Regions from separate parts of the Bacillus cereus group sp. RP43 genome, predicted to be linked through region 4. Evidence: riboswitches for the same ligand, from Rfam matches in the RefSeq annotation. Region 4 holds a riboswitch; each other region holds the start of a gene.

Region 1 (3,205 bases), 1.9 Mb from region 4:
AACTGGTATTGTTACGAGTTCGGAGAAAAGAACGGAATTGATGAGGTTATTTTCGAAATATAAGGTTCCTATTATAGAGGATGGATTTAATGAAGAATTACGTTATTCAGGTTCACATTTATCGCCATTATTAACTTTTGCTGGTGCTGGTAATAATGTGATTTATATTAGTAGCTTTTCGAAGGTACTTTTCCCTGGTTTACGTGTAGGGTGGATTATTGCCGATAAAGAACTGATTCATTATTTAGAAAGTGTTAAAAGAGCAAGAACCATTCACACATCTACGTTAGATCAAGCTGTTCTGTTTCAATATTTACATGAAGGATATTTTGAAAAATATTTAAAAAAGGCAAGATCTGTTTACAAGAAAAAATATGAGTTAGCTGTTGGGGCTTGCAATCAGTACATTCCGTTTAAAAGGATGACTGGAGATGGCGGACTTCATTTGTTTATAGAGTTGGAAGAAAAAATTCATGCTCGCACACTTTTACAAAAGTGTTATGAGAAAGGCGTAACGTTTTCTCCTGGAGATGTTTTTTATTCTGATGGAGGGGGAGCGAATACATTCCGCTTAGGTTTTTCACGTTTGAAGGAAAAAGAAATAGTTAGTGGGATTCAAATAATTGGTGAAACTTTAAAAAATGAAACTTGGAGTTGAGAAAATGAGAATTGGCGTTATTATGGGAGGAGTATCCTCTGAAAAACAAGTATCAATTATGACTGGGAATGAAATGATTGCACATTTAGATAAAAATAAGTATGAAATCGTTCCAATTATGTTAAATGAAAAAATAGATTTAATTGAAAAAGCGAAAGACATTGATTTTGCATTGCTAGCATTACACGGAAAATACGGAGAAGATGGTACGGTTCAAGGGACGCTTGAGAGTTTAGGTATTCCATATAGCGGAAGTAATATGTTATCTAGCGGTATATGTATGGATAAAAATATTTCGAAAAAGATTTTGCGTTATGAAGGAGTAGAAACACCAGATTGGATTGAACTTACAAAAATGGAGGATCTAAAGATTGATGATTTAGATAAGTTAGGATTTCCGTTAGTGGTAAAACCAAACTCTGGTGGCTCGAGTGTTGGCGTAAAGATCGTCAATGATAAAAATGAATTGATCTCAATGCTGGAAACGGTATTCGAATGGGATTCTGAAGTAGTAATTGAGAAGTATATAAAAGGTGACGAGATTACATGTTCAATTTTTGATGGTAAACAGTTACCTATCGTTTCCATTCGACATGCAGCTGAGTTTTTCGACTACAATGCAAAATACGATGATGTTAGTACAATTGAAGAAGTTATTGAACTTCCAGCTGAAATACAGGAACGTGTAAATAAAGCGTCACTGGCTTGTTATAAAGCATTAAAATGTAGTGTTTATGCAAGGGTTGATATGATGGTGAAGGACGGAATTCCATATGTAATGGAGGTTAATACATTACCAGGGATGACCCAATCAAGTTTACTGCCAAAAAGTGCAGATGCCGCGGGGATTAATTATAGTAAACTATTAGATATGATAATTGAAACTTCATTAAGAGTGAGGAAAGAAGAAGGTTTTTAAGATAATTATACAATTAAAACTTTTGATAGTTCCACGAAGTATGCTATGATAATTACAATACGACAACTAAATATTTATCCACTAGGGGGGCCTTTTGTAGGCTGAGATCAAACATATTTTTGAGACTCTTAGTACCTGATCTGGTTAATACCAGCGTAGGGAAGTGGGAAGACGATTATATTTAAAGAATACATTAATATTGTCTATTTCACTTTCTTTACGCCTGTAAAGAAAGTTTTTTTTGTTTTACTGATTTAATAACTGTGGATAAATACGTATATTTTATACATTATTGGAGGAATTTAAATGACTTTTTCACAAACATTACGTAAAGAAGTAGATTCTATTTGGGAGGCAAGTTTTCATCATCCTTTTGTAAAAAAACTTGGCGAAGGAACGTTAGATTTAGCTAGTTTCCGTTATTACGTACTTCAAGATTCATATTACTTAAGTCATTTTGCTAGAGTACAAACGTTAGGTGCTGCAAAGGCTCTTGAATTAGAAACGACGGCCCGTATGGCGCATCATGCACAAAATACGTATGAAGCTGAGTTATCATTACATGAGAATTTCGCAAAGAAATTAGGGATTACGAAAGAAGAAAAAGATAATTTTATTCCTGCGCCAACTGCATATGCATATACATCTCATATGTATCGTGCAGCTTATGAAGGGCATTTAGGAGATATTATTGCAGCTATTTTACCTTGTTATTGGTTATATTATGAAATCGGTGAACGATTAAAAGAATGTCAACCAGAAGAGCCAATTTATCAAGAATGGATTTCTGCATATGGATCTGATTGGTTCCGTACTCTAGTAGAAGAGCAAATCACACGATTAGATACTATTGCTGAAAAAGTAACAGAGGCAGACCGTAATCGTATGAGACAACATTTTATTTTTAGTAGTCAATATGAATATTCATTTTGGGAAATGGCATATACATTAGAAAAATGGCCGGTGAATGAAGAAATTAAAGGTGTTATTTAATAAAGAGTATATAAAAGGTATCGCTATATAAAGAGGTGATACCTTTTATTATATTTAGTTTCTGTAATTTTTTTGTAAATCATAGATAAAAAATATAAAAATAAATTATAATGATTTAGTGATGTACATAGTGACATAAGGAGGTATTTATATGTTAATAGGAACTTTTTATTAATTTGGTTTTAATAATGTATCATTTATATAATTAAATGTATTGTAGCTATTTCCTTTAATGTGCTTGGTTTAAATTTGATTCGTTTATGCTTAAAAAAATTGGTATCTTTTCTAGTATTATTCATGATCAATATAAATTAAGAGAGGAAGTATTAATAATATGGAAAAATTACGGTTATTAACATTTAAAAATATAATAGAACCCCTCTATAATGAGAAAGTATCGTATATTTACTTTCCTATTGAATGGCTTGAAATTGTAGAGATACATTATAGAACATTTTTATTAACGAGCAAATTAAAACTTGTAAATGAAAGATTGTATGATATGTTTTCTGATATATTATTCATTCAGCATAATCCATATACATTAAAGGAAGATACACCTTGGATTGTGGCTAAGGAACCAATGAGACAAGAACAGTTAGACTATATTTTCCAAAGTTGGTATGAGGTTATTC
Region 2 (3,205 bases), 310 kb from region 4:
ATCAACAAATGATTTATTAGATTTTACAGGTTTCTGCAATACTTTATGTGCTAAAGGACGGTATTCTCCAACTCCGCAAGCCTTCAGACGCTCTGGAAGTGTTCCGACAATATCAGATGAAATATAGCGTGAATCTGTACGAGGGTACGTTAAAACTTTATGCTGTTCATATAATTTTTGCATAATGTTTAATGTTTCTTTCGCAGAGTAACCAAATATTTTATTCGCATCACGTTGTAGCTCAGTTAAATCGTAAAGACCAGGAGCGAACGACTTCTTTTGTTTTTTATCAATGTCTACAACAGTAGCATTTTGCTTACTAATTTTGTTCACGATTGCATCAGTTTTTTCTTTATTAAAGCTACGGCTATTTCCTTTTGTATCTTGCCAAGTTAGCTTTAATCTCTCAGCTGTTTGAGCTTCGATACCATAGTAAGTTTGAGCTTTGAAATGTTTGATTTCATCTTCACGGCTTGCAATCATGGCTACAGTAGGTGTTTGAACACGACCACAATTTAGTTGGGCATTAAAGCGAGTAGTTAATGCTCGAGTCGCATTAAGTCCGATATACCAGTCAGCCTCTGAACGTGCGACAGCCGAAGCGTATAGATTGTCATATGCTTTTCCTGGTTTTAAATTTGCGAAGCCATCTTTAATTGCTTTATCGGTAACAGATGAAATCCATAGACGTTTAATCGGTTTCTGCATTTTAACTTTATCGATAATCCAGCGTGCGACCAACTCTCCCTCACGACCGGCGTCAGTAGCTATAATGATTTCATTTACGTCTTTTCTAAGTAGTTGGCTTTTCACAGCATTAAACTGTTTCCCTGTTTGTTTAATAACTGTTAGTTTTAAACGCTCAGGTAGCATTGGTAAATCTTCTAAATCCCATTTTTTATATTTCACATCATAGCTTTCTGGATCAGCTAATGTAACGAGATGACCTAAAGCCCAAGTAACAATATATTTACTACCTTCAAGATAGCCGTTTCCTTTTTTATCACATTTCAGTACACGTGCGATATCACGTGCAACGGAAGGTTTTTCAGCGATTACAACGCTTTTTGACATATTAAAAACATCCTTTCAAATTTCCATACGTTAACTATAGCATACATCTTCTTGAGATTCAGTTTCGCTCCAGGTTTGAATAGGTTTTGATGAAATGAACCCAGAATTAATTATCATTTCTGGAAGACAATCAGATTCATATAAAGAGTTTGAAAAAATTGCTCCAACAATTTACGTAGAACAAGATACAAAAGACTAATGGAAAAGTAAAGAACTTGTTATTTTACTAGAATAAGAGTAGACTTTGAAGTAGATGAATAATAAACACATGGGAGTTTGTGGATGCAAACTGAGAGTATGACTACTAGTCCGTCATTGACCATTTGAACCTGTTGGATAATGCCAGCGTAGGGAGAGTGTAAAAGCACATGTTCAGGCACTTTGCGTACGCGCAAAGTGCCTTTTTGTGTATCTCCCATCACTATAGTTAGGAGATGAAAAGGATGAATATGAAAGAAATTAGTAAAGTAGTGGATTTGGTAAGAGAGTCTAATCCGCTCGTTCATAATATTACAAATGTTGTTGTAACAAATTTTACAGCTAACGGTTTGTTAGCGTTAGGGGCATCGCCTGTAATGGCGTATGCAAAAGAAGAAGTAGCAGAAATGGCTAGCATTGCGGGAGCTCTTGTTTTAAATATGGGTACACTTCGTCCTGAAGAGGTAGAAGCGATGTTACTTGCTGGTAAATCGGCAAATACAAATGGTGTACCAGTATTGTTTGATCCAGTTGGGGCAGGAGCAACTTCTTATCGAACAGAAGTTGCGAGATATATTCCAGCTGAAATCGATTTAGCGATAATTCGTGGAAATGCGGCTGAAATTGCTAATGTTATTAATGAGAAATGGGAAATTAAAGGTGTGGACGCTGGTACTGGAAACGGTAATGTTGTAAATATTGCAAAACAGGCAGCGGATGAATTAAATACAGTTGCAGTAATTACTGGAGAAGAAGATGTTGTTACAGATGGAGAGCGAACTATTCTTATTCAAAATGGCCACCCTATTTTAACGAAAGTTACTGGAACAGGTTGTTTACTAACTTCTGTAATAGGAGCATTTGTAGCGGTAGAAAAGGATTATGTAAAGGCAGCAGTAGCGGCATTAACATTTTATGGTGTAGCTGCGGAACTGGCAGCTGCCAAGACAGTGGAAAAGGGACCGGGTAGTTTCCAAATTGAATTTTTAAATCAGTTAGCGAATACCACTTCAGGTGATATTGAGAAGTATGGGAAGATTGAGATTATATAGTAAGGAGGGGAACTAGATGTCGCGGATTACAAAAGCTGAAATGTCTAGGTTGTTATCAGTATATTTTATTATGGGAAGTAACAATTGTACGAAGGAGCCACTACGAGTATTGAGAGATGCACTTGAAGGTGGTATAACAATTTTTCAATTTCGTGAAAAGGGGGAAGGCGCTTTAACGGGAGAGAAACGCATTTGTTTCGCAAAAGAACTACAAGCAATTTGTAAGGAGTACGGTGTACCATTCATCGTAAATGATGATGTGGAACTAGCTCTCGAGTTAGATGCAGATGGCGTGCATGTTGGACAAGATGATGAAGGAATTACTTCTGTTCGTGAAAAAATGGGGGATAAAATTGTTGGTGTATCTACACACACAATTGAAGAAGCACGCTGGGCAATTGAAAACGGAGCTGATTATTTAGGTGTTGGCCCTATTTTCCCAACGAGTACGAAAAAAGATACGAAAGCTGTACAAGGAACGAAAGGTTTAGCTCATTTTAGAGAGCAAGGAATTACAATACCGATCGTCGGAATTGGTGGCATTACAATTGAAAATACAGCTTCAGTTATAGAAGCAGGTGCGGACGGTGTTTCCGTTATTTCCGCGATTAGTTTAGCAGAATCTGCGTATGAAAGTACGAAGAAATTAGTTGAGGAAGTAAATAGGAGTTTGTAGGAAAAGGGAACTTCACACAACTATTAAAGAACATAATGGAAGAATGGACGGTTAAAAATATTTAAACGAACGTTTGATTAAAAAAGCACAAACCCTTTAAAATTGCAGGTTTGTGCTTTTATTTAAAACATAATTGATATTAGGAGCATTCCAATTCCGATAGAAGTGAATGTTGCGATCAGGCCAGGAATCATAAAGCTATGAT
Region 3 (3,205 bases), 4.2 Mb from region 4:
TACATGCCCAGGTCCTTCAATCATAACTTGCACATCATGTTTCCAAGCGATTTTTGTTAATTCACCAAGTGTTTCAAGCTCAGAAAACTGAGCTTCGTCATTTGCATCTGCAATAGAACCTGGACGTAATCCATCTCCAAGAGAGAACGAAACATCGTACTGCTTCATAATTTCACAAATCTCTTCAAAATGAGTATATAGGAAGTTTTCTTTATGATGGAATAAACACCACTGCGCCATAATCGAACCACCGCGCGAAACAATACCTGTCATACGCTTTGCAGTAATTGGAATGTAACGAAGTAATACACCAGCGTGAATCGTGAAGTAATCAACGCCTTGCTCCGCTTGCTCAATTAACGTATCACGGTACACTTCCCACGTTAAATCCTCTGCAATTCCGTTTACTTTTTCAAGCGCTTGATAAATTGGCACAGTTCCAACTGGTACCGGAGCATTACGAATAATCCACTCACGTGTTGTATGAATGTTTTTACCTGTAGATAAATCCATAATCGTATCTGCACCCCAGCGAGTCGCCCACGTCATCTTCTCTACTTCTTCTGCAATAGAAGACGATACAGCAGAGTTTCCGATATTTGCATTTACCTTTACATGAAAATTACGTCCAATTATCATCGGTTCCGCTTCAGGATGGTTAATGTTCGCCGGCAAAATCGCACGACCTTCTGCAATCTCCTTACGAACAAATTCAGGCTCTACCCCTTCACGAATCGCGACATATTCCATCTCAGACGTAATAATGCCATTACGCGCATAATGCATTTGCGTAACATTTGCACCTTGCTTCGCTCTAAGCGGCTTGCGATCCATTTGCGGGAAAACAGGTGTATGTTTTGAAGCCACTTTCACACCGTCATCCTCTGGTCTTACTTCGCGCCCTTCGTATCCTTCTACATCACCACGCCCCACAGTCCAAGAGTGGCGCGGCGTTGGAATCCCCTTTTCCAGCTCCACTTTATACTCAGGATCTGTATAAGGACCACTCGTATCGTATACACGAATGGGCGAGTTTGGAACACCATTTGTATCGCTTTGTTCAATCTCACGCATCGGCACTTTCATACCTTCACGTGGCCCATCCACATACACTTTCTTACTTCCTGGTAAACTCGATTTCAATTCAATTTGCTCAGCTGAAACAGACTGTTTCATAACCTTTGTTGCCCCCCTGTACGTGACAAGGACGAGATATGGCCAGCGTATGCCAAAATAAAAAGAGCCAGGTCCATAAAAAAATAAGGACCTGGCTCATAAAGACATAATTATGTAAAGCCGTTAACTTCCCTACGCTGGTACGAGCCAGATCAGGTCCAAAGGGTTAAGAAGTTCACACGCTTCTCTCTCAGCCTACGCATACGTTAGGCACCCCTAGTTTATCACTGATTTAATTTTCAATACTTTCCCATCATACACGATAATCTGAAAAATGCAAAGGTTATTTCTTTTTCGTTTACGGAATCATCCACGTTAAATAATAAGCCTGCACATAAGTCATAATCCCAACAATAGTAACGAAGAATAAACTATGCTTTAATGTAAAGCGGAACAAATCTGACTCTTTCCCAGCAAGTCCAACTGCCGCACAAGCAATCGCAATCGATTGCGGAGAAATCATTTTACCTGTTACACCGCCAGTTGTATTTGCTGCAACGAGAAGCACTTCAGATACACCGACTTGCTGCGCTGTAATTGCTTGTAAATTCGAGAACAGTGCGTTCGCTGACGTATCTGATCCTGTTAAAAATACGCCAATCCAGCCTAAGAATGGTGAGAAGAACGGGAATAGTCCTCCAGTTCCTGCTAGTGCTAACGCTAATGTAGAAGATAGACCAGAATAGTTTGCGATAAATGCGAATCCTAATACGAATCCAATAGATAGAATTGGCATTTTTAGTTCGTTTAACGTTTCTTTAAATGTTGCTACCGCATCTTTTGCACTCATTTTCAAAATAAAGATAGAAATGATACAAGCAATTAAAATTGCTGTTCCAGTCGCTGATAAAATATCTAATTTCAGGATTGCTTCATAAGGTGTTGGTTTATTTACAATTGGCTCTGCTTTCATTACTAAATTGTGCAAACCTGGAACTTCAAATTTAAATACGAGACTTTCTAAAGCACCACCTGGAGCGAATAATGCTTTAAAGAAACTTTGGCTCCAAATGACTACCATCACAGTTAAAATAATGAACGGAGACCATGCTTTTACTACTTTTCCTACCGTTAGTTTCGGCATAGATGTCGCCGTCGTCGTTGCCGCCACTTCACTATTCGCTTGTTTAGACTGATAAATTTCTTTCGGCTGCCAAACTTTTAAGAATAACGATAAACTTACTAAACTTACAAGTGCTGACGTAATATCAGGAAGTTCTGGTCCTAAAAACGTCGCTGTAATAAACTGTGTAATTGCAAATGAACTACCCGCTACAAATAAAGCAGGCCACGTTTGTCTTACTCCTTTAAAACCATCCATTAAAAATACGATAAAGAACGGAACAAATAAAGATAAGAACGGTAATTGATGCCCAGCCATTTGTCCAATTTTATGTGGATCAATGCCTGTTACTTGTCCGGCAACTGTAATCGGAATCCCCATCGCTCCGAACGCTACTGGTGCAGTATTTGCGATTAAACAAAGACCTGCTGCATATAAGGGATTTAGCCCAAGACCTGCAAGAAGCGCTGCCGTAATCGCTACCGGTGCACCAAATCCTGCTGCCCCTTCTAAAAATGCCCCGAATGAAAATCCGATTAAAATAACGAGTAAACGATGATCGTTTGTAATAGATAATACAGATGCACGAATGACATCAAATTGACCTGTTTTCACGGAGATTTTATATAAAAATACCGACATAATGATAATCCAAGCAATTGGCCATAATCCATATAAGAAACCGTACCCGGTTGCTGCCATCGCCATCGTAAACGGCATTTTATAAGCAAATAACGCTACTAAAATTGTAAGTACAACTGTAATAAATCCTGCCACATACCCCTTCATGCGGAAAACTGCTAAAGCTAAGAAAAAAAAGATGATTGGAATAAGTGCAACTGCTGCCGAAATCCAAATATTACCGAACGGATCATAAACTTGTGTCCATGTGTTCATTGTTCTCTCCCCCTAAAGAATCCCCTTTTAAATAGAATAACCTCATCAATAGACTATCAGGTCATCATA
Region 4 (3,205 bases):
GAGGTATATTGCGTGGCATATAATTTACCTAACTAAATATGGCAGTGGGTTCACTGCATTTGTTTTTTCAAAATTCCATTCCCCATTATGTAATTCAAAATGGAGATGTTGCCCGTATGAATGACCTGTGTTTCCCATATGACCTACTAATTGTCCAGTTTGTACTTGATCACCAGCTTGTACAGTGCGATCCTTCATATGAGCATAAACTGTTGTATATAATTTCCCATTTATTTGATGGGCGATGAACACGACATTGCCGTAGCTAGCCGAATAATAAGATTTCACAACTTTACCTGCAGCAGCAGCTTGAATAGAGACATTTCCTTGTGCTGCTATATCTATACCATAATGCATTTGCTCCCAGCGCATATCAAAAGTTGAGCTGATTTTCCCTTGAGTAGGGAATTTGAAAACTGCTGGAATTGATGAAGGTTGAGCTGTTTTAGCTTGTGCTGGATTTTGATTTTGATTTTGCACTACATAGTGTTTTGCTACATATCCGTATCCTGTGCCAAAACGAATTTTATACCAAGTACCTACCGTTTCTACTACTTGTACTTGTGTACCGTTTTGTAATGAGCCAAGTAGAGTGCTACTTGTACTAGCGTTGCTACGTACATTTAATTTTGGTGTTGCAACAGTATAAGAAGGAGAACCTTGTACTGTTACACCTTTTACTAGAGGTGTGGATCCATTAGATACAAATGTTTTTTGTACGTATCCAATTTTCCCGTTATGTAATATTTTGTACCAATCCCCTTGTTCACCTTGAATGGTAATGAATTGCCCATTTGGTAATATATCTAGAATAGAAGACTCTGTATTAGGTTCAGAACGAACGTTTAATGCGTTTGCATTTACGATATATTGATTCTTTGATTGAACATTTTTTTTGAATAGAATTGCATCTTTTTTCATATAGCCTGTTTTGTTGTTAACAGATACTTTATACCAATCTTGAGTTGTCTCAAGAATAGTAACCGGGCTATTAAATCGAATGTTATCAATTATTGCACTGTCTGCATGGTTATTTTGATGTAGTGCAACGTTGTCGATTTTTACATATCCAGTTTTTACTGTAGATGTTTGCTTAGCAGCCGCTGTTTGTATATCGGATTCTCCCATAGAAGGAAGTAAAGAAGCAATTGCGATAGTAGTTGCTGTTAAAGCTGTAGCTTTCATATTCATGTAATAAAGACCTCCTCTAGTTGTATAGTTGTAATTTTATTATAGTATAAAGATATAATATATTGGTCGTATTCACATAAATGTAATATGAAATCAATAAAAATAATGTTAGAAGAGAGGTTCATATATAAATATTGTATTATATATCATTTTTGGGGTCGCATTTATATTTGTTTAACATGTTAATTTTTAATTGATAATTAAGAAAATTAAAACAGTTGATGATGTCTTATGGCGATGTTATACTGACAGTGATAATTTTATAGTTTGCTAGGAGGGCTGGTGTTGCCAGCTGAGAGTAGGGCCGTAAGCCTTTGATCCTTTTTATTACCTGATCTAGATTATGCTAGCGTAGGGAAGCAATTCGGACATTAACAATCAGTCCCCGTTTCTTTGCGTATAGAAACGGGGCTTTTTTATTTGAAAATTTCATATTAACACCACTAGGGGTGCTTTTCGTGCTGAGAGAGGAATAATCCTTAACCCTTACAACACCTGATCTAGATAATACTAGCGAAGGGAAGTGGAACAACGAATAAATTATAATTTTATTTGCTGTAACCACTTCTTATATACAGAGGTGGTTTTTTTATTGAGATAAATAGATATATAGGAAGGGGAATTATAAATGAAATTTTGTGAAAAATTATTTGATACGGTGCAGCCTGTTTGGGAGAAAAGTCATAATCATCCGTTTGTAGTAGGTATGGGGGATGGTACGTTGGAAAAAGACAAATTCCAGTACTATATTATTCAAGATTATTTATATTTGTTAGATTATGCAAAGCTATATGCAATTGGGGTTGTAAAGTCAACGAATCCACAAGTTATGGCAAAATTTGCAGAGCAAATTGATGGGATTTTAAATGGTGAAATGACGATCCATAAACAGTATGCAAAAAGACTTGGCATTTCTGCACAAGAGATGGAATCTGCGAAACCATCTGCTAAAAATTTAGCCTATACAAATTACATGATGTCTGTATCTCAAAATGGCACACTTGCGGAATTAATAGCGGCACTTCTTCCATGTATGTGGAGCTATTGGGAGATTGGAAAACGTTTAAATGATATTCCTGGAGCAAGAAATCATGAGTTCTTTGGTGAATGGATTCAAGGATATAGTTCTGAAGAATACGGTAACCTTTGTATTTGGTTAATAGATTTATTAAATGAAATGGCAGTTGGAAAATCAGAGAAAGAGCTAGACCGATTAGAGGAGATTTTCTTATATTCCAGCCGATTTGAATATTTATTCTGGGATATGGCTTATCGTAAGGAGATGTGGGGTTTTGAGGAGCAAGAACATACTACAGTTTCATAATGTTTCTTTTCATTATGATGAGAAACCAATCATCAATGAATTAAATGCTTCTATACAAGATAAAGAGTTTGTAAGTATTATCGGACCGAGTGGATGCGGGAAAAGTACATTATTTCGCCTTATTACAGGATTAGAAGAGGCAAGTACTGGACAGATAGAGCTGACAGAAACAAAGAGTCATCCTGTAGGGTATATGCCTCAAAAAGATATGCTTTTGCCGTGGAGGACGATTATTGAGAATGCTGCCCTGCCGCTAGAGTGCCAAGGTGTGCAGAAGAAAGAAGCGCAAGTAAAAGCGAAAGAACTGTTACATAAATTTGGGTTACAAGGATACGAGGCGAAATATCCGAAAGATTTATCTGGTGGTATGAGACAACGTGTATCTTTTATCCGAACTTTATTAACGGGCGGGGAGATATTATTGTTAGATGAACCGTTTAGCGCATTGGACGCTTTAACGAAGGCATCTTTGCAAGAATGGTTGTTTGAACAATGGAAAGAGTGGGAAAAAACAATTTTATTTATCACTCATGATGTTGAAGAAGCATTGTTTCTTTCTAATCGAATTTTCGTTGTAGAAAATCAACCGATAGCAACTTTAACTGAGCGAATTGTGCCGCTTGATCGTAACCGAACAAGAAAAGATTTGTATAATCCTGAAGTGTTGGCGCTTAAAGAAGAGCTCCTTAG

What was found. Region 4 has a riboswitch for thiamine pyrophosphate ahead of tenA (thiaminase II). Riboswitches for the same ligand answer to the same signal wherever they lie in the genome.
Positions count from the first base shown of each region.
Region 1: another riboswitch for thiamine pyrophosphate. It lies ahead of tenA (thiaminase II); the one in region 4 lies ahead of tenA (thiaminase II).
Region 2: another riboswitch for thiamine pyrophosphate. It lies ahead of thiM (hydroxyethylthiazole kinase); the one in region 4 lies ahead of tenA (thiaminase II).
Region 3: another riboswitch for thiamine pyrophosphate. It lies ahead of thiC (phosphomethylpyrimidine synthase ThiC); the one in region 4 lies ahead of tenA (thiaminase II).

Region 1 is NZ_JARVHQ010000001.1:2,566,233-2,569,437, forward strand. It holds gene pdxR (MocR-like pyridoxine biosynthesis transcription factor PdxR) at 1-658, shown strand, start outside; gene ddlB (D-alanine--D-alanine ligase) at 663-1,577, shown strand; TPP riboswitch at 1,651-1,756, shown strand; gene tenA (thiaminase II) at 1,884-2,570, shown strand; gene QCI75_RS13625 (pPIWI_RE module domain-containing protein) at 2,905-3,205, shown strand, end outside.
Region 2 is NZ_JARVHQ010000001.1:4,744,698-4,747,902, reverse strand. It holds gene topB (DNA topoisomerase III) at 1-1,074, opposite strand, end outside; partial or broken gene QCI75_RS24670 (ABC transporter) at 1,166-1,264, shown strand; TPP riboswitch at 1,333-1,445, shown strand; gene thiM (hydroxyethylthiazole kinase) at 1,518-2,324, shown strand; gene thiE (thiamine phosphate synthase) at 2,341-3,000, shown strand; gene QCI75_RS24655 (anaerobic C4-dicarboxylate transporter family protein) at 3,123-3,205, opposite strand, start outside.
Region 3 is NZ_JARVHQ010000001.1:279,057-282,261, reverse strand. It holds gene thiC (phosphomethylpyrimidine synthase ThiC) at 1-1,176, opposite strand, end outside; TPP riboswitch at 1,289-1,404, opposite strand; gene lldP (L-lactate permease) at 1,475-3,136, opposite strand.
Region 4 is NZ_JARVHQ010000001.1:4,430,134-4,433,338, reverse strand. It holds gene QCI75_RS23090 (hypothetical protein) at 1-19, opposite strand, end outside; gene QCI75_RS23085 (SH3 domain-containing protein) at 25-1,191, opposite strand; TPP riboswitch at 1,454-1,566, shown strand; TPP riboswitch at 1,627-1,730, shown strand; gene tenA (thiaminase II) at 1,820-2,515, shown strand; gene QCI75_RS23075 (ABC transporter ATP-binding protein) at 2,484-3,205, shown strand, end outside.